One region of the Sphingobacterium sp. UBA3549 genome, then DNA from elsewhere that is predicted to be linked to it. Evidence: riboswitches for the same ligand, from Rfam matches in the RefSeq annotation. Region 1 holds a riboswitch; each other region holds the start of a gene.
What was found. A riboswitch is a leader RNA that binds a small molecule or an ion and turns the genes downstream of it on or off. The one in region 1 is predicted to bind S-adenosylmethionine.
Positions count from the first base shown of each region.

Region 2: another riboswitch for S-adenosylmethionine. It lies ahead of metE (5-methyltetrahydropteroyltriglutamate--homocysteine S-methyltransferase); the one in region 1 lies ahead of B2W36_RS18115 (O-acetylhomoserine aminocarboxypropyltransferase/cysteine synthase family protein).
Region 3: another riboswitch for S-adenosylmethionine. It lies ahead of metF (methylenetetrahydrofolate reductase [NAD(P)H]); the one in region 1 lies ahead of B2W36_RS18115 (O-acetylhomoserine aminocarboxypropyltransferase/cysteine synthase family protein).
Region 4: another riboswitch for S-adenosylmethionine. It lies ahead of B2W36_RS21190 (5-oxoprolinase); the one in region 1 lies ahead of B2W36_RS18115 (O-acetylhomoserine aminocarboxypropyltransferase/cysteine synthase family protein).

Region 1 covers NZ_DFOE01000035.1:121,087-126,790, forward strand. Annotated here, with positions in the region: gene B2W36_RS18105 (homoserine dehydrogenase) at 1-674, opposite strand, end outside; gene B2W36_RS18110 (homoserine O-acetyltransferase family protein) at 713-1,756, opposite strand; gene B2W36_RS18115 (O-acetylhomoserine aminocarboxypropyltransferase/cysteine synthase family protein) at 1,792-3,102, opposite strand; SAM riboswitch class I at 3,359-3,471, opposite strand; gene B2W36_RS18120 (FUSC family protein) at 3,652-5,679, opposite strand.
Region 2 covers NZ_DFOE01000017.1:188,411-194,114, reverse strand. Annotated here, with positions in the region: gene B2W36_RS09550 (sensor histidine kinase) at 146-1,978, shown strand; gene B2W36_RS09545 (response regulator transcription factor) at 2,080-2,769, shown strand; SAM riboswitch class I at 2,958-3,061, shown strand; gene metE (5-methyltetrahydropteroyltriglutamate--homocysteine S-methyltransferase) at 3,140-5,452, shown strand; gene B2W36_RS09535 (tetratricopeptide repeat protein) at 5,551-5,704, opposite strand, start outside.
Region 3 covers NZ_DFOE01000037.1:317,938-323,641, reverse strand. Annotated here, with positions in the region: gene B2W36_RS20170 (DUF2723 domain-containing protein) at 1-2,945, opposite strand, end outside; gene metF (methylenetetrahydrofolate reductase [NAD(P)H]) at 3,186-4,142, opposite strand; SAM riboswitch class I at 4,214-4,316, opposite strand; gene B2W36_RS20160 (hypothetical protein) at 4,493-5,344, opposite strand; gene rimM (ribosome maturation factor RimM) at 5,444-5,704, opposite strand, start outside.
Region 4 covers NZ_DFOE01000038.1:7,106-12,809, reverse strand. Annotated here, with positions in the region: gene B2W36_RS21205 (oleate hydratase) at 1-935, shown strand, start outside; gene B2W36_RS21200 (3-hydroxyacyl-CoA dehydrogenase) at 1,002-1,898, shown strand; gene B2W36_RS21195 (DUF3050 domain-containing protein) at 2,050-2,820, opposite strand; SAM-I-IV-variant riboswitch at 3,027-3,120, shown strand; gene B2W36_RS21190 (5-oxoprolinase) at 3,187-3,450, shown strand; gene B2W36_RS21185 (hypothetical protein) at 3,483-3,788, opposite strand; gene B2W36_RS21180 (DKNYY domain-containing protein) at 4,118-4,996, shown strand; gene B2W36_RS21175 (hypothetical protein) at 4,998-5,327, opposite strand; gene B2W36_RS21170 (hypothetical protein) at 5,380-5,704, shown strand, end outside.

The DNA of each region.
Region 1 (5,704 bases):
TGTTGCCCGAGTTTGTCTATACCAATATTAAAGACATCGTCTGGTTTGACATAGATCCCATACGCGTGTGAAGCAACAATACATACTTTAAATTTGGGGTCAAATCCACCTACATCCAAGGTTGGATCTGTTTCTGCAAATCCGAGTTCCTGTGCTTTCTTCAAAGCATCTGCATAGTGCTGGTTTTCATTGAAAACTTTAGATAGAATATAGTTGGAAGATCCATTAAAAATGCCACTAACAGAGTGGAGTAGTTCATTATCATAATACTCTTCTAAATTCCGGATAATGGGAATACTTCCGCAAACAGCACCTTCATACAATAAGCTTGTGCCATATTCATGCTGGATATCGACCAGTTCCTCCAAATGGCTCGCAATCATTTTTTTATTGGCTGAAACCACATTTTTTCCCGATTTCAGTGCGCGAACAGTTAGTTGGTAAGCTGCTTCGGCATCATCAATCAGTTCGACAACAGTATTAATTTCTGGATCACCTAAAATTGCCTCCGCGTCAGTAGAAAACAGCTCCGCTGGTAGCGAGCGTTTTTTATTACCGTTTTTAATGACGAACTTCTTGATTTCCAGATTAAGATTTTTGGTTTTGATAATATCATAAAGACCTTGGCCTACAACACCAAATCCAAACATCCCTATTGTTAATTTATTGCTCATATCTCTTCTTATATTCTCTTATTATATTGTTCAATCTCTTATACTAATTCAGGAACACATGCTTTCTCCGCTCTCAGAAAGTGGCTAATAGTTTCCGTTAGTTTTGTTGTTTCGATTAAAAAGCCGTCATGACCATAGGTTGATTCAATCTCTTCGTAACGAGCATTGGGAATATGCTGTGCTATGAATTGTTGCTCTTGTGGAGGAAACAATAAATCTGTATTGACACTTAATACCAATGTTGGACAGCTAATGCTTGCTAATGCAGATTCAATAGACAATCTACCGCGCCCCAAATTGTGGCTATCCATTGCTTTAGTCAGGAAATAATAGCTGTAAGCATTGTAGCGGTTTACTAATTTTTCCCCCTGATAGTTTTGATAAGATGACGCTTTGTAGTCGCCTAGCTTATTATTATCATTTTCGCTCTGCGTATTACTATAGGTTGTATAATTACGGTACGACAGCAATGCCATTGAACGTGCCACCTTTAGTCCCTTAGCACCGCCATCAGGATGGTTGGCATAAAAGGTGCGGTCGGTTGTAATGGCAAGGCGTTGGCTCTCATTGAATGCAATACCCCATGGTGAATGAACAGCATTTGTGCCAACGACGATTAAATGATCGATTGCGATTGTGTTGGACGCCGCCCATTCCAATGCCTGCTGCCCCCCTAATGAGCCCCCGATCAGAACGTTAATACGCTTGATTTCCAGATGGTCAGCAAGAAATTGGTGTGCACAGGCCAAATCTTTTACCGTAAACTCCGGAAATGATAGATAATAGGGGTGCCCAGTGGATGGGTTAATAGACAATGGGTTGCTACTGCTATAGGCCGACCCAATGACGTTGGCGCAGATGATATAATAGTCGCTCGGGTCAAATAAGTCATCGGTTCCAAAAAGGCCCGGCCACCAATCCAAGACGTTCGCATTGGCCGTTAGGGCATGACATACCCAGATCACATTGCTGCGATCTGGATTAAGTTTGCCAAACGTCTCATAACTGATTTGTAAATCAGTAAGCTCTCGTCCATTTTCAAATACAAAAGGCTTCGGGTGCAGATAAATATGCTTACTCATTTTACATTTAAATTTTATAGCCGACTAAAGTCTAATTAGTTGATTTTATCAAAAGCTTGCTGTAAATCTGCTTTGATGTCATCAATATGTTCTATTCCCACTGACAGGCGCAATAGTCCTTTGAACACACCCGCATGCGCTTGATCTTCGTCACTCAATTGTTGGTGGGTCGTTGCGGCTGGATGAATAATCAGCGATTTAGTATCGCCTACGTTAGCTAAATGACTGATTAATTCTAAACTGTCGATAAAGTCATTGGCTTTCTGTGCTGCATCGCCCTTTAGCTGGAAAGAAAGCACTGCGCCGTACCCATTTTTAAGATATTTTTGCGCATTAGCGAAACTTGGAGAGCTTTTTAATCCTGGATAATTTACCTTTTCTACCTGAGGGTGGGCCTCAAGCCATCTAGCGATTTCCAACGTGTTGTCGACATGCCGTTGTACACGTAAAGACAATGTTTCAAGGCCTTGTAACAACAAGAATGAATTGAAAGGAGAGAGTGCTGGTCCAAAATCTCTCAATCCCTCTACACGTGCGCGAATTGCAAATTGTATATTGCCAAATGGGCCATTTTCACCAAAAATATCTGAAAAGACCAATCCGTGATAGCCCTCAGATGGTTCAGAAAATTGTGGGTACTTCCCATTTCCCCAGTTATAGTTACCTCCATCAACGATGACGCCGCCAATGCTTGTTCCATGCCCACCAATCCATTTCGTTGCCGATTCAACGACCACATTTGCGCCATACTCTAAAGGTTTAAATAAATAACCCCCAGCTCCAAATGTGTTGTCAACAATTAATGGCAAATCGTATTTTTTGGCTACAGCGGCAATTTTTTCAAAATCAGGAATATTGAAGCTTGGGTTCCCTATTGTCTCGACATAGATTGCCTTAGTTTTATCGTCAATGAGCGCTTCTATTTTATCAGCTTCAGCATCGGTGGCAAAACGAGCTTCAATACCTAGCCGTTTAAATGCAACTTTGAATTGATTGAATGTACCTCCATATAAGTTGGACCCTGCAACGAAATTGTCACCGCTTTCAAGAATATTATTTAATGCAATAAACTGCGCTGCCTGACCAGATGCAACTGCGACTGCGGAAACACCACCTTCTAAAGCTGCAATCCGTTGTTCAAATACATCCGTAGTTGGATTCATGATCCGGGTATAAATGTTTCCAAACTGTTTTAATGCGAATAGATTGGCCCCATGTTCTGCATTTTCAAAGACAAAAGATGTTGTTTGATATATAGGAACTGCTCTGGATCCTGTGGTAGGATCAGCGACTTGGCCAGCATGAACCTGTAGTGTTTCGAATTTCAAATTTTTGTTAGAAGACATAATAGATCAGATTTTAAGGTTTCAAAAAAGAATTTGTAAAGGTAAAAGAGAAGCATACACACCTACTTGGAAGGTCTGTCAAATCGTTATCCAAGAAAAAGGAAATGATTTTTAACAAGCAGGGAAGTGTGTATGCATACGCATTCGCATCGATACTTTTTTACGATGTAGTACACTTTTGCTGTTCGCAAGGTTCAGTTGTATTGAACCTGAATTTTTAATGGATTTCAGTAATTTAATAAGCATTGTCTTATATCATTTATATGCTCCAAAACGATATTATTTTGGACAGGAATTGGCACCTTTTCAAGCAAATTGAAGGTTGCCAGTGGGTCATTGAGCCAGTCTCTCGCCACTTCTTTATAAATCAAGACCTACTGATTAAGGAAGGTGTTGATTAGAAATCTTCTTTCGAAGACGACACAAATATAAACTTCTTTTTTATTAAAGCAAAAGAAATACGTTTTTTTTACTTAAAAGAGCGTTACTTCGGGAGCTGTAATCGCATATTTGTTATTCAATATTGATACATAAATACATAGCTTGCCTTTATGGTTTTCTTAAGTTGATATTTTCTGCCAGCTGATCTAAGTAGGTTAAAAGGGGTTTTAAAGCATCAATTCTGCAGTGTATACCCTGTTGTATGTCGTGATTCGCTTTTCTACCTAACGATATGGAGAGACCAACCAAATGCGAATTGATGCGATAGGAGAGTGCTTGAAAATGATGGATATGGGACCAGTCTACCCACTTGTGTTCAGGTTCCTTCTTCATTTGATTGATCGCATCGGAAAAGAGAGCCATGGCAGTCTGTGCTTTTTTCCGAGCCAGTCGAATGTCGAACGAACTTTGCAGATCATCAGATAGGCGTTTGTTGATAATTTGAAAATAATGGTGGTTATATAATGCGACCTCTTTTGCCAAGTGGACCATGCTCGTGCTTTGGCGTACGGGTATCAAAAAATAGCCCGCTATTGCCAGCAGCGCACCAACTAAAGTAAAAATTATTCTACTGCCTAAAATGATATTAATATTTCCTTCAAATAAGTTTAATGCGATGACTATGCCTAGCGTAATAAAGATCACACTGACCATATAATTTGATCGGTTGAATAGGAAGAATCCAAATAATCCAATAGCGGCAATTTGAAGAAGAACGGGCAGAAAGTCAATGGAGACCAAACAGAGTATTCCGACGGCAATTCCCGAAAGTGTACCTAGTATGCGTTCTATATTGCGTGTTTTGGTCATTGAAAATGCAGGTCTCGCAACGATGGCAATAGTGAGTAAGATCCAATAAGTATATTTAAAATCCAAGAAAGAAATGCCGATCAATGCGCCTGTTCCGAAGAGAACGGCCATCCGGAGTGCAAAACGGAAAATTGGATTATGGAGATTGAGTCTGCTCTTGATATCACTTAAATTACGCAAAGGACGATTGATAAATTGCTGATACTCATTGGTGTCAATTTTGTTTTTGATTTCTTGATTTTGATAAAAAGCAACTTGAATCCGTTTGAGAACTTCAATAATAGCTTCAATATTACGGATGATGGAAGCGAGAATACCATCTGCTGGGGCAGTCTGTTGTTCTTGAATCTCCTTTAGATCCAACAACAGCGCATTGATTTTACTGTGGTTATCGTAGCGCTGCTCTGCATAGCGAAACCTTTTATTAGGCTGCGAAAAACTATCGATTTCCAAGGCCAGTAATGTTATGCTACGACGAATTATGGGAAGGCTACCGGTATCCAGCAAATTTTTTCGAATGGCATCATAGTCATGATCCAATGCAATAATTAATTCGTGTAAATCAATTAATCCATAGACCTGACTAAGCCAATAGTTGCTTTTGTGCCAGCGTTGGCTTATGATTTTTTCTTCCCTGAATAAGAGGGATCTGATTTGCTCCTGTTGTTCACTGATCTGACCATAAATTTTTCCGACGCGGCTGTAAGTCAAGTCCAGCGGAATATCCGGATCGTAAGATTCAGAACGTATCAATAGAAATTGAGATAAACCGTGAAACCCATTGGCCATGGCGTGTTTTAAAGAGCGATAGGGTTGTATGTAAGCCTGCAATAGACTAAAGAAATAATAGATGCTGGCGCCTGCAGTAATTTGTAAGCTCACTGAAAGCGGATGTTGAGGGGCCATGCCGATGACAAAGCTCATCAGAATCAATGTCATGTTCCCAATTGCGGCATAACGGGGGCCTAAAACCCCGTAAAAAGTGCAGATAAAGCCTGCGGAACTCAATAAAATAACCAGCGGCCAATGATAAGGAAAAAGAAAGGCTGTAAGAAGCGAAGCAATAAAGAAAGTGGGAATACAAACAAGAGCGGAAGAAAATTTATCTTTCCGATTACCTGGAGGATCGGTTAATGTAGTCAATAATGATCCCACCCCAATACCGATGGCTGCGTTTGCTGGTGCACCCAACAGATAGATCGCCAAACTCGGCAAAATGCTGATAGATACATTGCGCAAAGCATCGCCAGTATGTTCTCCCTGGATGAATCGGATAATATGGATATAAAAAAGGTAGAATCTTTTCTTTAATGATTCAATGCTCATCAATCAGTTTACTAATTTTCGCCGT
Region 2 (5,704 bases), on a different contig from region 1:
TATATTTGTAACAATTTAGAAAATGAGCTGTCAATCATGGGGCTATCAGAAGTAGGCCTCAGGATAAATATACAAATGGAAACAAACGATACGCTATAAACTTTGTGATACAGTAAAAATTATATTTATTTAACCCTCTATTCAAATGAAGAAAAATAGCATTGTATTAATCATTGGACTGATGTCATTGGCCCTTATCGGTGTTTTGGCTATGCAATTCTATTTTTTAAGAGATTCTTATCGTCAAAAATCCCAATTGTTTGATGAATCCGTCAATGCTGCGATAACAGCTGTTGCGGGAAAGTTGGAACGGAGGGAAGTTGTTGACTTTGCTAAAGTTCAACAGGAACGAAATCTTGAAAAATCCAAACAAGAGCAGGCAAAACAACGCCTTTTAGCCGAGCAACTCGAAATCCAATATAGAATTGAAGAGTTAAAAAACAAGCAGCATACTATTTTCTCCAACTTCAAAGAGCAAGAAGATCAATTACGTGCGTTATATCCGAATGTCATCGAAATTAAAAATTCATTTTATGAAACATACATCAAGAGACCGGAGTACCAAAAATACATCAAATTTTCTGTTTCAAATGAGCTTACCGATGACAATCTAGTACAAGCCTTCATCATGCTAAACGCATCGAAGGTAGATGATCAGGTGAGCGGAAAAGATGATAGTACGCGCTTTGTTATTCCTTTGCTCGATGGCTTGGTTGATCAGCAAACCAAATTCAGGGTAGCCACCTTACCTCCAAGAGAGAATGCAAAACTTACAAAAACGATCGCTGATTTAGAAAAAAGACTGGATGTGCTTAATAAAAAGAACTCTTGGTCGGGGTTTAACGTTTATGATTCTGTTGCCATGTTGGGCGGTAAAAAGGCTGACTATATTGAAGATGTGGCTATTGGAATGGAATTAGCTAAACGCCCATTGAAAGATCGACTGAATATTATCATCGTTCAAGAGCTTATCAAAGAGGAATTGGCTCAACGCGACATTAAAGCGCCATTTAATATCGAAATATGGAGCACAAACAATATTTTACTCAATAATATCCTTGACGAAGCGGCTTTAAAAAATCCTTCAAATACAACACGGTACTCCACTGCTCTCTTTAAAGGCGACATTGGTGCTGCACCGGGAAAATTAACGATTTATTTCCCAAACAAAAAGGCGATCATCGCAGATAATATGGGCTATCTCCTTTTGCCTATGCTTGCGCTACTTTTTTTATTGGTGGGATGTTTTGCATACACGCTGATTATCATCTTTAGACAAAAGAAAGTTTCGGAGATGAAAACAGATTTTATCAATAATATGACACATGAGTTTAAGACGCCAGTTGCGACTATCATGATTGCTAGTGAATCGCTTAAGGATCCCGATATCAATGCCGACCATAAACGCGTTCAAAAATTAGCCAATATCATCTACGACGAGAACGTTAGATTAGGAAATCACATCGAACGTGTACTTGATTTAGCACGATTAGAAAAAGAAACCTTAAAACTAGATCAGGTAGATGTTCATATTAACGATCTTGTTTCTGCTGTTACGGACAGTATGCAACTGAGAATGCAAAATATTGGCGGAAAATTCACTATTGATCTGGCAGCCACGAAAGATGTCGTCGTTGGCGACGAACTGCATTTCTCAAACGTATTTTATAACCTATTGGATAATGCAATTAAATACAATAAAGGTGATCTACATGTGAGTATACAATCAAAAAACGTCGGGGATAGTATTGTGGTCACTATAGCTGACAACGGTATCGGTATGAGCCGAGATCACCTTCAAAAGATTTTTGACCAATTTTACCGGATACCGACAGGCAATGTCCACAATGTAAAAGGATTTGGTCTTGGTCTAAGTTATGTACAAGATATTCTGAGGAGACTGAACGGAAAAATTACGGTTAAAAGCGAAAAAGATAAGGGCACGACCTTTGAAGTAATTTTGCCTACAAAAAAATAAAAGGTTCCTTTTTTGTATATTTCCTCTGTAAAAGAATTTCAAAGGTAGAGGAAGCTGATTTATCAGCATCAAGGGAATTCGTTAAAATTAAAGTATTCATTATGCAAAAGATATTATTAGCAGAAGACGATCCTAATTTGGGGGATCTTTTAAAAGACTATCTCGAATTAAAGGGAAAATTTGACGTCACACTATGTACAGATGGTGATGAAGCAATATCCCAATTCAAGAAAAATAACTATGACCTCTGCATCTTCGATGTCATGATGCCTAAGAAAGACGGCTTCTCTGTTGGACGTGAAATCAGAAAAACAAACAATACTGTTCCAATAATCTTTGCCACAGCGAAAGGTATGATGGAAGATAAAACTGAAGCTTTTGAACTTGGAGGAGATGATTATATCACCAAGCCGTTTCGGGTTGAGGAATTGTTACTTCGCATCAATGCCCTGCTAAAACGCAGTGTTCGGGATAAAGAAGAAGAGGTAGTTGCAGACAAATTTGAAATTGGCGATTATTTCTTTGATTACACAAGTCAGCAGATTTCCTATAAAGGGCAGATGCAGAAACTATCGACTAAAGAAGCTGAACTATTACGCCTGCTCTGCCTAAAGAAAAATGATGTATTGACAAGAGAGGAGGCTTTATTAAAAATATGGCATGATGACAACTATTTTACTGGTAGAAGTATGGATGTCTTTCTCAGTAAACTTCGAAAATACCTGAAAGAGGATAGTAAAGTGGAGATTGTCAACGTGCACGGAAAAGGTTACAAACTTTTGGTAAGCTAAAAAAAAGGGGGAATGAGAAATACAGTCATTCCCCTTTTTTATGCTGCACAGCGTATTGGTGCATGACATACACAAATTCATGGATGAAAATAAAAGAACAAAACAATTTCATTCTTAGTAGAATATAAAAAATAGACGCACTTTTATAAAAAATTTGCATTTCAAAAAGAAATGTGCTAACTTAGCGTCGCTTATAGAGAAAGGCAGAGGGAATAGACCCGATGAAGCCTTAGCAACCTGTCCCTTGACAAGGTGCTAAATTCTACCCTATTTGATAAGGGAATGATAAGCCGAAGTCACCGAATTCTAGTGTGTCCTTCTCTCTCTAGCAAGAAATATAGTTGAAAAAGAAATATTAAAAACATTCATTATGTTATTGACTAACAATTTAGGTTACCCTCGTGTGGGCGCGTTCCGCGAATTGAAAAAAGCCAATGAGGCCTATTGGGCTAAAAAATCTTCTGTTGAGGAATTATTGGACACAGCAAAAAAAATTCGTGAAGGCAATTGGAAAACACAAAAAGATGCTGGAATAGATTTGATTCCTTCCAATGATTTCTCTTTTTACGATCAAGTATTGGATTTAACCCTCACTGTTGGTGCAATTCCTGCTCGTTACCATTCTTTATTGAATAAAGTAGACAACAATTACAGCTTAGATCTATATTTTGCAATGGCCCGCGGTTTCCAACAAGAAGGAATTGACGTAACTGCAATGGAAATGACCAAGTGGTTGGACACAAACTACCACTACATGGTACCAGAATTCACAAAAGATCAAGAATTCAAATTGACTTCTGAAAAATTCTTAAATGAATACAACGAGGCAAAATCATTGGGCATTGATACTAAACCAGTTTTACTTGGTCCGATCACTTACCTATTGATCGGTAAAGAAAAAGAAGCTGGCTTCGACAGGATCGATTTATTGGATAAACTTGTCCCTGTATATGAGCAAATATTGTCTAAACTAGCTGAAGCTGGTGCGCAATATGTTCAGATTGACGAACCTTTCTTAGCATTGGATTTAGATGCTAAAGTAAAAGCGCTATATCAGCCTACTTTTGAAAAATTAGCTGCTGCAGCAAAAAACATCAAATTAATCGCTACCACTTATTTCGAAGCGTTAAAAGATAACGAAGATATCGCGGTTAATTTGCCTATTCATGCTTTACATTTGGATCTTGTCCGTGGTGAAAACCAACTGGATACCGTTTTAGCTAAAGTTCCCGCTTCATTGACATTATCTTTAGGTATTGTTGAAGGCCGTAACATCTGGAAAAACGATTACGAAAAGTCATTGGTTAAAATCAAGCAAGCAGTTGATGCATTAGGAAAAGACCGCGTTTGGGTGGCTCCTTCTTCATCTTTATTGCATGTTCCTTTTGACCTAGATAATGAGCATAATGAACAATCATTACCTGCTGAAGTAAAAAATTGGTTAGCCTTTGCCAAACAAAAATTAGCTGAAGTAAAAGACTTAGCTGTACTGGCAGAAGGCGAAGTTGATGCGGAAACAGCGAAACGTTTTGAAGCGAACAAAGCTGCTGCTGAAAGCCGTCGCACTTCTCCATTAATTCACAAACCTGAAGTTAAAACACGTACAAGCAATATCACTGATGACGATGCAAAACGTACTTCAGCATTTGCAGACCGTAAAGCAGCGCAACAAGCGAAATTTAACTTGCCGGCATTCCCTACCACAACGATAGGTTCTTTTCCACAAACAAAAGATGTTCGTAAATGGAGAGCAGATTTGAAAAAAGGTGCTATTACACAAGCGGAATACGATAAAGCAATCGCAGAAGAAACTGAAAACACCATCCGCCTTCAAGAGCAATTGGACATCGATGTTTTGGTACATGGGGAATTCGAGCGTAATGACATGGTGGAATACTTCGGTGAACAATTAGCCGGATACGCTTTCACACAAAACGGCTGGGTTCAGTCTTACGGTTCTCGCTGTGTTAAACCTCCAATTATCTATGGTGATGTCTACCGTCCAGAAGATATGACTGTACGTTGGTCATCTTACGCACAATCATTGACAAACCGTCCGGTGAAAGGTATGTTAACAGGTCCTGTAACAATCTTACAATGGTCTTTTGTTCGTAACGATCAACCGCGTTCAACAACGACTTACCAAATTGCATTGGCCATCTTGGATGAAGTACAAGCCTTGGAAAAAGCAGGTATCAAAATCATCCAAATTGATGAACCAGCTATCCGGGAAGGATTACCTTTACGTAAAGCTGATCAAAAAGATTACTTGAACTGGGCAGTACGTGCTTTCCGTGTTTCTTCTTCAAATGTAGAAGACGATACACAAATCCACACACACATGTGTTATTCAGAATTCAATAATGTAATCGAAGATATCGCTGCAATGGACGCTGACGTTATCACGATCGAGACTTCACGTTCTCAAATGAAATTATTGAATGCTTTCGCTGGAGACTTTAAATATCCAAATGATATTGGTCCAGGTGTTTATGATATTCACTCTCCACGTGTACCCAGCAAAGACGAGATGGTAGATCTATTGCGTAAAGCAAAAGCAGTAGTGCCGGCAGAACAACTTTGGGTTAATCCTGACTGCGGATTGAAGACCCGTGCTTGGCCAGAGACCAAAGCAGCTTTAGAGTCTATGGTAGAAGCTGCCAAAATCTTAAGAGCAGAATAATTCTTAAACTATATTGATAAAGCCCTGGGTGAAATTTCACCTAGGGCTTTTTTATTGTACTCATATTAATCTAAAATTGTATCCAGATCGTGATCCTATTAACGAACAGTATTACCTTCTTTCTTACTATTTTTCCCACTTCCTTTACTAATTTCCTGTTTCCCCTTAATCCGATCCTCAATAGACTTCAGGCTTGACGAAAAATCAAGATCAACATTTTCAAGTTTCGCCATCTTTAACGCCTTCAACGCC
Region 3 (5,704 bases), on a different contig from region 1:
ATTTTACGGTAGCGATCTACCGAGTCCAATCCAACCTGAATATCATTCCATTCGAAGCTTAAATTTTTCTTATCCACTACGAGTTGATGCAAATATTCCATATTTTCAGCTACATAATTTAGATTTCGATCCATCATATTATTGGCGAGCTGAGGTTGTCCAGAACGATATAGACTATCAATAATATCAGCATAGTTGACTGCATCTGACATAGCATACACGCGCGCAGGTAATTGATCATATGCTTTTTTAGCAACTTCTCCTGCTTGTTTTATTTGGCCATTAGCCAACAACAGACGCGCTGCTTTTCCAAAAATATCTCTTGCATACATGCTTGAAAAGCGGAATGAATCCGTATCAACATATCGAGCGTTTTTTATATTGCCCCAATTATACGTGTGCATAATGTTATGATATAAAGCTTCAATGTTCACTAGTCCGGCTTGCTCAATTTGCTTTTCTGTTGACGCACCTGTAGCTGCGACCGGCATCAGTCTAGACGTGAAACCTTCATTAACAAGATATTTATCTAATCCTAATTTAAGATCACTTGGCAACATATTTGAAAAATAGACGGGCCTGTTCCATTTGTTATTTTCAAGCACCGATAAGATTGTTAAATCTGCCCTTGTTAGGTGGTCATTTGGTATCTCCCATTCCATAATTGATACAATAGCTTCCTGCAAATAAGATGGAACTGCATTTTTCTTGACGACCTCCGCTTTATTAACGTCCAGTTTGACTTTTCTTGAGGGGAAATAATTTTCCCTCTCACCGGAATTCAACTGAACTTTATAATCGGGATCATCTGACGTCACAAATTGTAATAACTGACCTGCATCAACAGCTTTGTCGAGTTGCCTATCCACAAAGGGGATATAATCACGGACACCTTTTTTTGTCTTTTCTGCCGGAATTGTCACGGGGAGGCCTGCTGCTCGATAAGTCGGCTGCCTGGCCTGTTGCATATACCAATCACCGGTAAGATAACTTAAGACGACCACCCGTACATCGGGACGCACACCTTCTACTTCTTGTAAGTACCACACCGGAAATGTATCATGATCGCCATACGTAAATAGGATTGCATTTGGAGCACAGGCCTCAAGATAATTACGCGCCAAGTCCCTTGCCATCGATTTCTCCGATCGATCATGATCGTCCCAGTTTTGATGAACCAAAATAATGGGGCCGCCCAGCAACGCAAAAGATAAACCAGTCGCCAAAGCATAACGTGTTCGTACAAAACGTTTGAAAAAACGAACCAATGCGATCAGCCCCAATCCAATCCAGATTGCAAAGGCGTAGAAAGAGCCCACATAAGCATAATCCCGCTCCCGAGGTTGCATGGGCGTTTGATTTAGGTAAACAACAATCGCTATTCCGGTAAATACAAACAGCAGGGTTACGACCAAAGTATAAGGCTTGTTGTTTCGATACAACCATACCGCACCAGCTATTCCCAAAAGCAGCGGCAGAAAGAAATAGGTATTTCGGCTCGGATCATGTGCCTGCGATTGCGGTAGTTTATCTTGCGCACCTAGTCGCCAGTTATCGAATGCTTTGACCCCCGACAGCCAGTTGCCATCGCTATAGGTCCCATACCCTTGTCGATCATTCTGTCTACCGACAAAATTCCATAAGAAATAGCGCGTATACATATCGCCAAGCTGAAAATTGAAAAAGAATTTAAAATTGTCGGAGAATTGTGGTTGCTCTCCCTCTTTCAAATTGAGGTAACTTCTATAATAGGCTTGATGGTTTCCATCTTGGCTGTAGATACGCGGGAAAAAGGTTTCCTTATCAAATTGATATTTGTCTATCTGTGTAAAGGGTACATACGCCGATTGATCTTTCCGATAGCCTGTCTTACTCTTTACACCAACCACTTGCGAATCATAATACGGGCCTTTGAGCAATGGCTCCCGGACATATTGTTCCCGGCTCAAATATCCCAAAAAAGAAAATACATTATCCGGCGCATTATTATTCAAGGATGGATTTGCTTTTCCCCGGATCATGACCATGGTGTAGGAACTGTATCCAAATAAAACAAAACAAAAAACTAACAAAGCGGTGTTGAGCGTGTATTTGCGCTTTGTATACGAATAATACAAACCGCAAACTATCAATCCTACCAGCAATGAGCACGAGAAGAAAATTCCGGAACCAAATCCCATTCCAAGTGAGTTTACAAATACAAGGTCAACTTTAGCAGCCAGGCCAACCAACCATTGAATAATACCCCACAAAACGGCTCCCAGGATCAGTACACCTACTACAAACGCTTTTAAGGTACCTTTCGCACTCACCTGAGTTGCTTTTCTGAAATAGACCACCATCGCTATCGCTGGGATAGCCAAAAGATTCAATAAATGGACTCCAATAGAAAGCCCCATAACAAAACCGATAAATACCAGCCAACGATCACTACCTTCTTCATCAGCACGAGCTTCCCATTTTAATATCCCCCAAAACACAACTGCTGTACACAAGGACGACATCGCATAAACTTCGGATTCTACGGCCGAATACCAAAATGAATCGCTGAAACTAAATGCCATTGCACCAACAATTCCTGCGCCGAAGATCTGCAAGCAGTTGGATAAAGGTGCGTATTTGTCTTCGCGGAGTATCTTCTTGGCAATTGCTGTTATCGTCCAAAATAAAAATGTAACCGTAAGCCCGCTGCAAATTGCCGATCCGATATTCATCCAATAGGCGATTTTACCTGCATTACCCAAAGCCAAGTTTGAAAATACATTCTGAATCAGAAGAAACAATGGTGCCCCAGGTTGGTGTGCTACTTCCAGCTTGTAAGCACAGGCAATGAATTCACCACAATCCCACCAGCTTACCGTCTTTTCCACGGTAGCAATGTATACACATGTGGCAATGAGTCCGCAAGCAAAACCCAGTAGAGAATTTATTCTGTTGTACGTCATAAGGTCAATTGGTCTTCTATTAAAATCCTTTTTAGGACTTTAAGTTAAAAAGTTATCCTGATTCCAATATGTTAATTAACACTATTTAACACAAGTACCTGACAATAAACACACTGACACTTGCACGCACGCAAATGACTCCGTTACCAACACGACGACTCGGCTATAAGGTCAATTATAGGATATCTTAACAATGAAAAAGGGAGCTTATCAGCTCCCTTTCGCGGGTATTTTTATGAGTTAGGCTAGTTTTTCTACAATTTTCTTTGTTGGACCCGGATTACTCATCGTATAGAAATGTAAAACCGGAGCACCAAACTTGATCAGCTCCTGACATTGTTGTACTAACCACTCTTCTCCGACTTGTCTGACGTCGGCATTCGTTTTACATTCCGAAACAGCATCGCTCAGTTCTTCTGGAATATCGAGATGAAATATTCGTGGTAAGGTCACGAGCTGCTTTTTAGTTGTCAGTGGCTTTAATCCTGGAATAATAGGCACATGTATTCCATTATCTCTACATTTAGTAACAAATTCCTTATATTTTTCGACATTAAAGAACATTTGAGTTACAATAAATTCCGCCCCCATATCGACTTTTTGTTTCAGATATTTAAAGTCAGTATTAAAATTTGGCGATTCAAAGTGTTTTTCGGGGTAACCTGCTACACCGATGCAAAAATCAGTCTTTTCCGATGTGACAATATCCTCATGCAGATACTTTCCTTTATTCATATCAGCAACCTGTTCCAATAGGTCTGTTGCAAAAGCATGTCCACCATCCGTCGGAATAAAATCAGCATCGCCCTTACGTGCATCTCCGCGCAATACTAAGACATTATCTATACCCAGGAAGTTCAAATCGATCAGTGCATTTTCGGTTTCCTCCTTAGTAAAACCACCACATATCAAATGGGGCACAGCATCAACTTTATATTTATTCATGATTGCTGCACATATCGCCACTGTCCCAGGACGTTTGCGATAGGAAACGCGTTCCAGTAATCCACTTGCATGCTCTTTATAGATATAATCTTCCCGGTGGTAAGTTACGTCGATAAAAGGAGGTTTAAACTCCATCAGTTCATCCATGGTTTTAAAAATACTTTGGATGCCCTGCCCTTTCGCCGGTGGCAATAGCTCAAAAGAAAATAATGTTTTTCCTTTGGCATTCTGGATATGATCGATAATCTTCATTAAAAAACTGTTTTTTAGTTTGGTTGGCTTATATCGAAACGCACACGTCGAGGAATCGTTTATCTTCATGTAACTTATCTTTCCCACATGGAGTAGGGTAGAATTTAGCACCTTGAACAATACAGGTTGCTAAGGCTTCAACGGGTCTATTCCCTCGGCCTTTCTCTATAAGCGTTGCTAATATCGTTTTAAAAAATCAAAAGACAAAAATATTTTTTCGAAAAGACTAAAATGGCACCGAAAATAGGGCAATAAGACCTTTGGGCTCTGCTTACACGCAACAAAAGAAATGTATGCACCACCAAAAAATGTTAAAAAAACAGGCGAAAGTAAGGATCGAGAATCATTGGCTAAAGATGCGCTGCCAGGGAATTCCGTAGATTTTTGAGATAAAATGTGATTAATAAAAGTCCTGTTACGTGGTATTCCTCTTTCGATGCATATTTAAAGCCATCAAATAAATAGCGATAGGCGATCAATGCATCTTGTTCATTGTAAAACAACTCTTTCCAAGATTCCGGCACATCTGTCCACGCCTTGAGCACAATACCGTTCTCAGCATAAATAATTGGCGATTCAACACCATCCATTCGATAATCGTGATGTGTACCAGAACTTGATATATGTTGAAAGTAAGCGATGGAATAATCAACAAAATTCAATGCCCTCGCCTTGACCTCCTTTTCACTTTCTGCTCTTACGGGAGCATTCCGCCACAAATTCACTTGACTGTCAAATTTGCTTGGTGTCTCGCGTATAGGGGTTTTATCTAAGGCAAAGTTGAGATAAAGTCTTTCGGTAGTAGGTACACGCGCTGAGTTAAACTGTGAAAAATCACCTCTTAGCTGAATAAAATCTTTTTTTACCTTAACAATATCCAATGCGATGCTACCTTTTTTCTCGTCGGTCAACTCTAATCTGTCACCATTGAATCTATACTTTCCGAAGAGTAATATATCGTCGAGCGCCAAGACAAAGCGGTCTTTATTATGGAGTGAGAGAAAGGACCGATATAAAGTAGGATCATTCCCATAGGTATTTGCCTCCACATTCTGGGGAGATTCTCTCTTAAGTTTATGATATTGCTCATTCGAATAGCCCAATATCATCTGATAATTACCTTCAGGAAACTCCTTTTTCTTTCCAAAGAAAGCACAAGAAGACAGTGAAAATAGGAATAGCAGGAGTAATAACGATTTCAAAATCAATTAATAATTATGGCAAAATAATATATGCCAATATAATAAATTACTGCGATAGTCTATGAAAGGCTATTCATTTATATAAGCCTAAGGATATACTTATTCTTTATACAGATCCACTAAGCCTTCTGGCAATTCAACTTCAATAATCTCCTCTTCGCCATCAATACCTAAGATCAAATCGTCCGAAAGTGGGAACATCAGCTCCTTGCCATCCATATCTACGGTAGCAACAAATTGTTGTGGAAACTCCTGAACATCTGTTATTCTCCCCAGTTCACCATGGTTTTCATCAATTACTAAAAAACCGATTAAATCCGTATATCTAAAATCATCTGGATCACGCTCCGGCATTTTATC
Region 4 (5,704 bases), on a different contig from region 1:
ACACCTTTTATGGAGATAACAAAAACGCACCGATTATCGGTATCGACAACAGCAGCAGCGGTCAGAGTGCAGGCTGGAAGCTCTGGAAAAACCTTGCTGCCAAATCGACCATATTTGGTAGACCCGAAAAGTTCTGTAGTAAAATCGAAAAATCAGCATGGGAGTCTGCAACGCTGACTTGTAAGCCTTCGGCTTTAGTCGAAAAACTAAAAGAATATTCCGTCAACGACCCTTATTCCGGCAAAACAGTTACTGGCGGTATCATCACCATTACCGATTCCGATTGGCTGATGAGTTTCACCTGTAATAGACAGCCACACTTCCCTGGCCAACCGGATGATGTTCTTGTCTTGTGGGTATATGCCTTATTTATGGATAAAGAAGGAAATTACATTAAAAAGCCAATGCCCCAATGTACGGGAGATGAAATTCTAGCCGAGTTATGTTACCATCTGGGAATTATTGAGCAACTGGACGATGTTATCACAAATACCATTGTGCGTACGGCGTTTATGCCCTACATTACGTCTATGTTTATGCCTAGAGCAAAGGGTGACCGTCCAAGAGTTGTCCCTGAAGGCTGCAAAAATCTTGGCTTGGTCGGTCAGTTTGTCGAAACTAATAACGATGTGGTTTTTACCATGGAAAGCTCAGTACGTACAGCACGGATTGCCGTATATGAACTTTTAAACTTAAATAAACAGGTTCCAGATATCAATCCCCTTCAATACGACATCCGTCATCTCTTAAAAGCGGCCAAAACGTTAAATGACGACAAACCGTTTATAGGAGAAGGTTTACTGCGTAAACTATTGAAAGGCACTTATTTTGAACATATCCTACCGCTTGGTTCCGCGGACGAGGAAGAGCAGGAATCCTTTCTCACAGAACAGATCAGCAAATTCAAAGATTGGTTAAAAGGAATTAAAGGATAAGGATCACAGCATGCGCCATGGTTTCGCGGCGTATGTTTTTACGAATTGAAAAAAAATAATAACATCATGGACTTTAAAAATATTACGATAGCAGGCAGCGGAGTTTTAGGTTATCAAATTGCTTTCCAAGCTGCTTTTCATGGCTACGATGTCACCGTTTATGATATCAACGATGAGGTACTTGACAAAGCGAAAGCTAAATTTGATCTTATGGCGAAGGCCTTCGCACATGATCTTCATGCCAGTCAAGAACAATTGGCTTCAACCTTCGACAGACTCAGTTACGATTCAAACCTCACTTCGGCAGTAGCGAACGCAGATTTTCTGATCGAAGCAATTCCCGAAAATCCGGCGATTAAAATTAGTTTCTATAACGAGCTGGCAAAGGTCGCTCCTGCAAAAACCATCTTTGCGACAAACTCCTCAACGCTGCTACCAAGTCAGTTTGCTGAGGAGACCGGCCGCCCCAAACAGTTCTTGGCCTTACACTTTGCCAATGAGATCTGGAAGCACAATACAGCAGAAATTATGGGCCATCCAGGCACAGACAAAACAGTATTTGAGCAGGTGGTCAACTTTTCAAAATCCATTGGGATGGTTGCACTGCCACTGCATAAGGAGCAGCCTGGCTATATTGTAAACTCCTTACTTGTTCCGCTACTATCGGCAGCAACGGATCTTTTGGTCAACGAAGTAGCCGATGCCCAAACAATCGACAAGACTTGGATGGTTGCCACGGGAGCGCCAACGGGCCCCTTTGGCATACTCGATATCGTTGGCATCACAACTGCCTATAATATCAACAAAATGAGTGCCGAGGCAGCCAATGATCCCATAAAGATCAAAACTGTAGCCTATCTTAAAGAACATTTCATAGACAAGAACAAATTAGGCGTCGCTACCGGGGAAGGGTTCTATACCTATCCCAATCCAGCCTATCAATCGCCAGACTTTTTGAAGTAATGGACTGGCTTTCGAAAGAACGCGATTTCAATAAACAGCTCGTGCGCGATCTTACAAGATAACGGATAAATAAAGACTTGTTATAATCTACATAGAACGGCCTTTCAGATCATGATTCTGAAAGGCCGTTCTCAAAGATCTGCTTAACGTATTATCCATATAAGGAATCTTCAATTGCATTCCACAGTTGAATTCTTTTTTGCAGCGCAACTTTACTAATCTCCTTCATTTCCGTCCATTTAACCTCATCGTCCTTCGCAAGATCTGTTATCATCTGCATCGCCAATGGACCGTGTTCGTCGCCATCTAAATCAATATGGCGTTGAAAATAATAAATAAAACTGTCTAAATTGGCTGTAGGGAAATTCGCTTTAATTTCTTCTAAAATAGAGGTAAACATTCCGGGAATGAGGTCTTCACGTCCAAAGGTAAATGCCGCCGCAATTTTATGCACTTCACCCTCAGCTATTACTTCGAATGTAAAATTCAGAAAATCTTTGATTCGCCTGTCCAATGTTGTCAATGCTATAGCATCGAATATATTATCCGATTTTTTGGCATTGGCAATAAATTTATTGATCAAATGGAGGTCGGCTCCCATAGCAGACATTGCGTCGAGATACATCTCAAAATGGCTTAATCGACGTCCATCGATATATTCATCCGACTCCTCTGCCAATACAATTTCATTAATCAAATAGCGCGTTGAAGGATGTTCACTGGCGAACCATGGAAGTGTGGTACAGGTTAATTTGATCTGTAAAGCTTTTAATAAAGACATAAAATCCCATACAGCATACACATGCCCTTCGGTAAAAGAACGTAAATTTTTGATCGTTTTGATTTTACGGTATAAAGGGTGTTGCAATAATACTTCGCGTTCGGTAGCAATGTATTCGTTAATTTCCGCAATTCTATTCATGCCGCAAAAGTATTGTGTTCTCTCTGCTTTTTAAAGTATTTTCGATGAGATTACAGTAACATGATAAATTTCCCAATCAGTTAACCGCTTTATACCCAAATTAAAGTCAAAGCGACCAGCTTGTTTTGCTGCTGTTTTCGATTATCAGCGTTTAATAGCAGTAAAGACAAAAAAAGTTTTGTTATAAAAAATAATCTACTATCTTTGTAGAGTATTCAGAATTGCATGATGCAATACCAACCGAGTGAAGGCACCGCGGTGGTAAATTAATACGGGTTTCGACCAAAATAAACGTTACACAACGGTTATTTTCCCAAAGTAATCTGGATACAGTTTATGGTTTAATCCTTTAAATTTTTAAATTGTATGGCTACAACAACAAATCTTTACCAACACTTACTGGAAAAATTCAGTTATTATTCAACAGATGAACTGATCCAGCTCAACAACGACACCATTTTAGGACAAGGCTGGGGATCATCGAAAGCTACCTTCAGAACAGCTTTGATCAGTACATTCTCCAAAAGGGGGCTTGATCTTTCTAATATTATTTCCAAGGAAGACGGCTTTACGTCGGTGAAGCAGGTGCCTGTCCGTCTGGAACAAAATGTTTTGATTCCTTTACAGTAAAGCCCTATAAACAAAAAAAGAGTAGGCCTAGCCTACTCTTTTGTCAATGAGTGGTGATATCTTAATGTATGATTGAGCGAATGGGCTGTTTGCCGAGCGTCGTCTTTGTAGGACGAGAGATCGTCGCAATTTTGAATTTCTGCCACATCCACTTTCTTTCTTACTTTGCTGATGACCTGATTTAATTCCGATTTCCAGTTACCCGGATCGCCAAAATCGTCCATCCAATTTTTGTTGATAAACTTTTTGTAGTTCAAAAGCAAAATATACAATTCCTCACCACTACCGGCGCGATTGATTGACGTGCGCCAGTTCTCTAATTTTTCTTTAAAACTCATAACCAGCAATATATAAAAAAAATACTACTCGACCAAATATTCCCGATTTTTACCTTGCGTATTGACAAAGATCTGACAGTACAATCGCTTTTGCGTCGGAGTCGACAATTTCATAAAAACTGTTATCTTTATCACCGCAGCCTGAGCGCTTAAACGGTTGGAATTTAGTTGAAGACATAAGCATGCGAAATAATGACCTTCTATTTTCAATCGCATCAGTTCCAAGAAATAAATAATTAATTGATGACTAAACTTTATTGTGATTATTGGGTCTCATTAACAAGAGTAACATATGATCATTTGCTTTCAAATTTAACCCGATGCCCTATATGATGTCAAAAGTCCCATTTAAAACCATGCTCGTTCTTCTTTTGTTGACTACTGCCACACAGGCTATTTGTGCTAAAGTAGCGCATGCCAATTTTGCTACTTTTTTCTTTCAGGAACATCGGGGTGATGGTTACAGCAAAATCGGATCACGTATCTATTATCGTGGTAAAGAAATTGTCAATGCCAATGCCGGTTCTTTTCAGTTTTTAGGTGATGGTTATGCAAAAGACACCTGGAAAGTCTATTTTCGGGGGGCAGCTGTAGCCGATGCAAGTCCTTCTACTTTTCAGTCACTGGGTGACGGTTACGCTAGTGATGCCTGGAAGATCTATTTTTATGGCAGATCCTTATCGAATGTGACAGCGTCTTCCTTCAAGACGCTGGGAAATGGTTACAGCAAAGACGCATGGAAAGTCTACTATTTGGGCAAAGAAATTGCAGGAGCCAACTCCTCCAGCTTTGAAAACCTCGGTCGGGGTTATGCAAAAGATAATTGGTCAAGCTATTATCGGGGCGAAAAGAACGAGAGATTTGCTGGTCCTACCACACAGCCTCTTGGCGGTCAATATTCCAAGGACAATTGGTCTGTTTTCTATAAAAATCAGAAAGTGGAAGGGGCTTCTGCTTCAACGTTTGAATATTTGGGTGATGGCTATGCCAAAGACGCCTGGGCAGTTTACTATCAAGGAATAAAAGTTAACGGCGCTTCGGCATCTACCTTTACAGCACTTAGAGGAGGGTATGCGAAAGACTCCTGGACGGTTTTCTATCGCGGCCAGGAGCTGAAGGGGGCGAGTGCTTCCACCTTTGAATATTTGGATAACGGCTATGCCGGGGATGCATGGAGCAAGTTTTATAAAGGGAAAAAATTGGATTGATCTACTCGATAATAATGTTGATCCCGACCATTTTAGCTTTGTATTTAATTTTTTCAATAAGACCGTAGTAGCCCCAGTTGCGCAACAGAAATTTATCGCCTTTGGCAATTTCCTCCTTATTGGATTGGTTGACCAACAAGGGGGTACCTGCCTGTGCTTTCACACAAAGTTCAATTAACCGGCGGCTATAGAGATGGAGCTTGGTGTCTACATAATTTTTCTCCTTTTCGTTGAAGTGCTCCAAGCTTTTCATTTTCCGCTTACGACCACGCCCACCTTTATCAAATGCTGCAGCTTTTTGCAAGCGATGCCGTGCTGCTTGGATGGCCATACGTCGGTAAGTAAACTCTTCTTTATTACCGATCTGAAAGGACTCCTTTCCGATGGTTGAAAAATGGGTAGAAATTGCTGATTTTGTTCCAAATAATGATGTCTTCAATAAATTAGATGAGTTACTCGCTACACCTCATATCGTGCCGGGGTTAAATGGACCTATTAAAGCAAGGATCCAGTCGATCAATAATGCTTATAGCTCCGTCGTCAATATGGATGATTTCTCGATACGCGTTGACCAATTACCTGTTTTAAACGGAACAAGGATGACGCCATCTGCATTTTTAGAATATATAAGATTAAATTTAAATCAGTTTGTAAATAACAATCTTTCAATATTTGAACCATATAATTATTATACTGTGAATGACACTT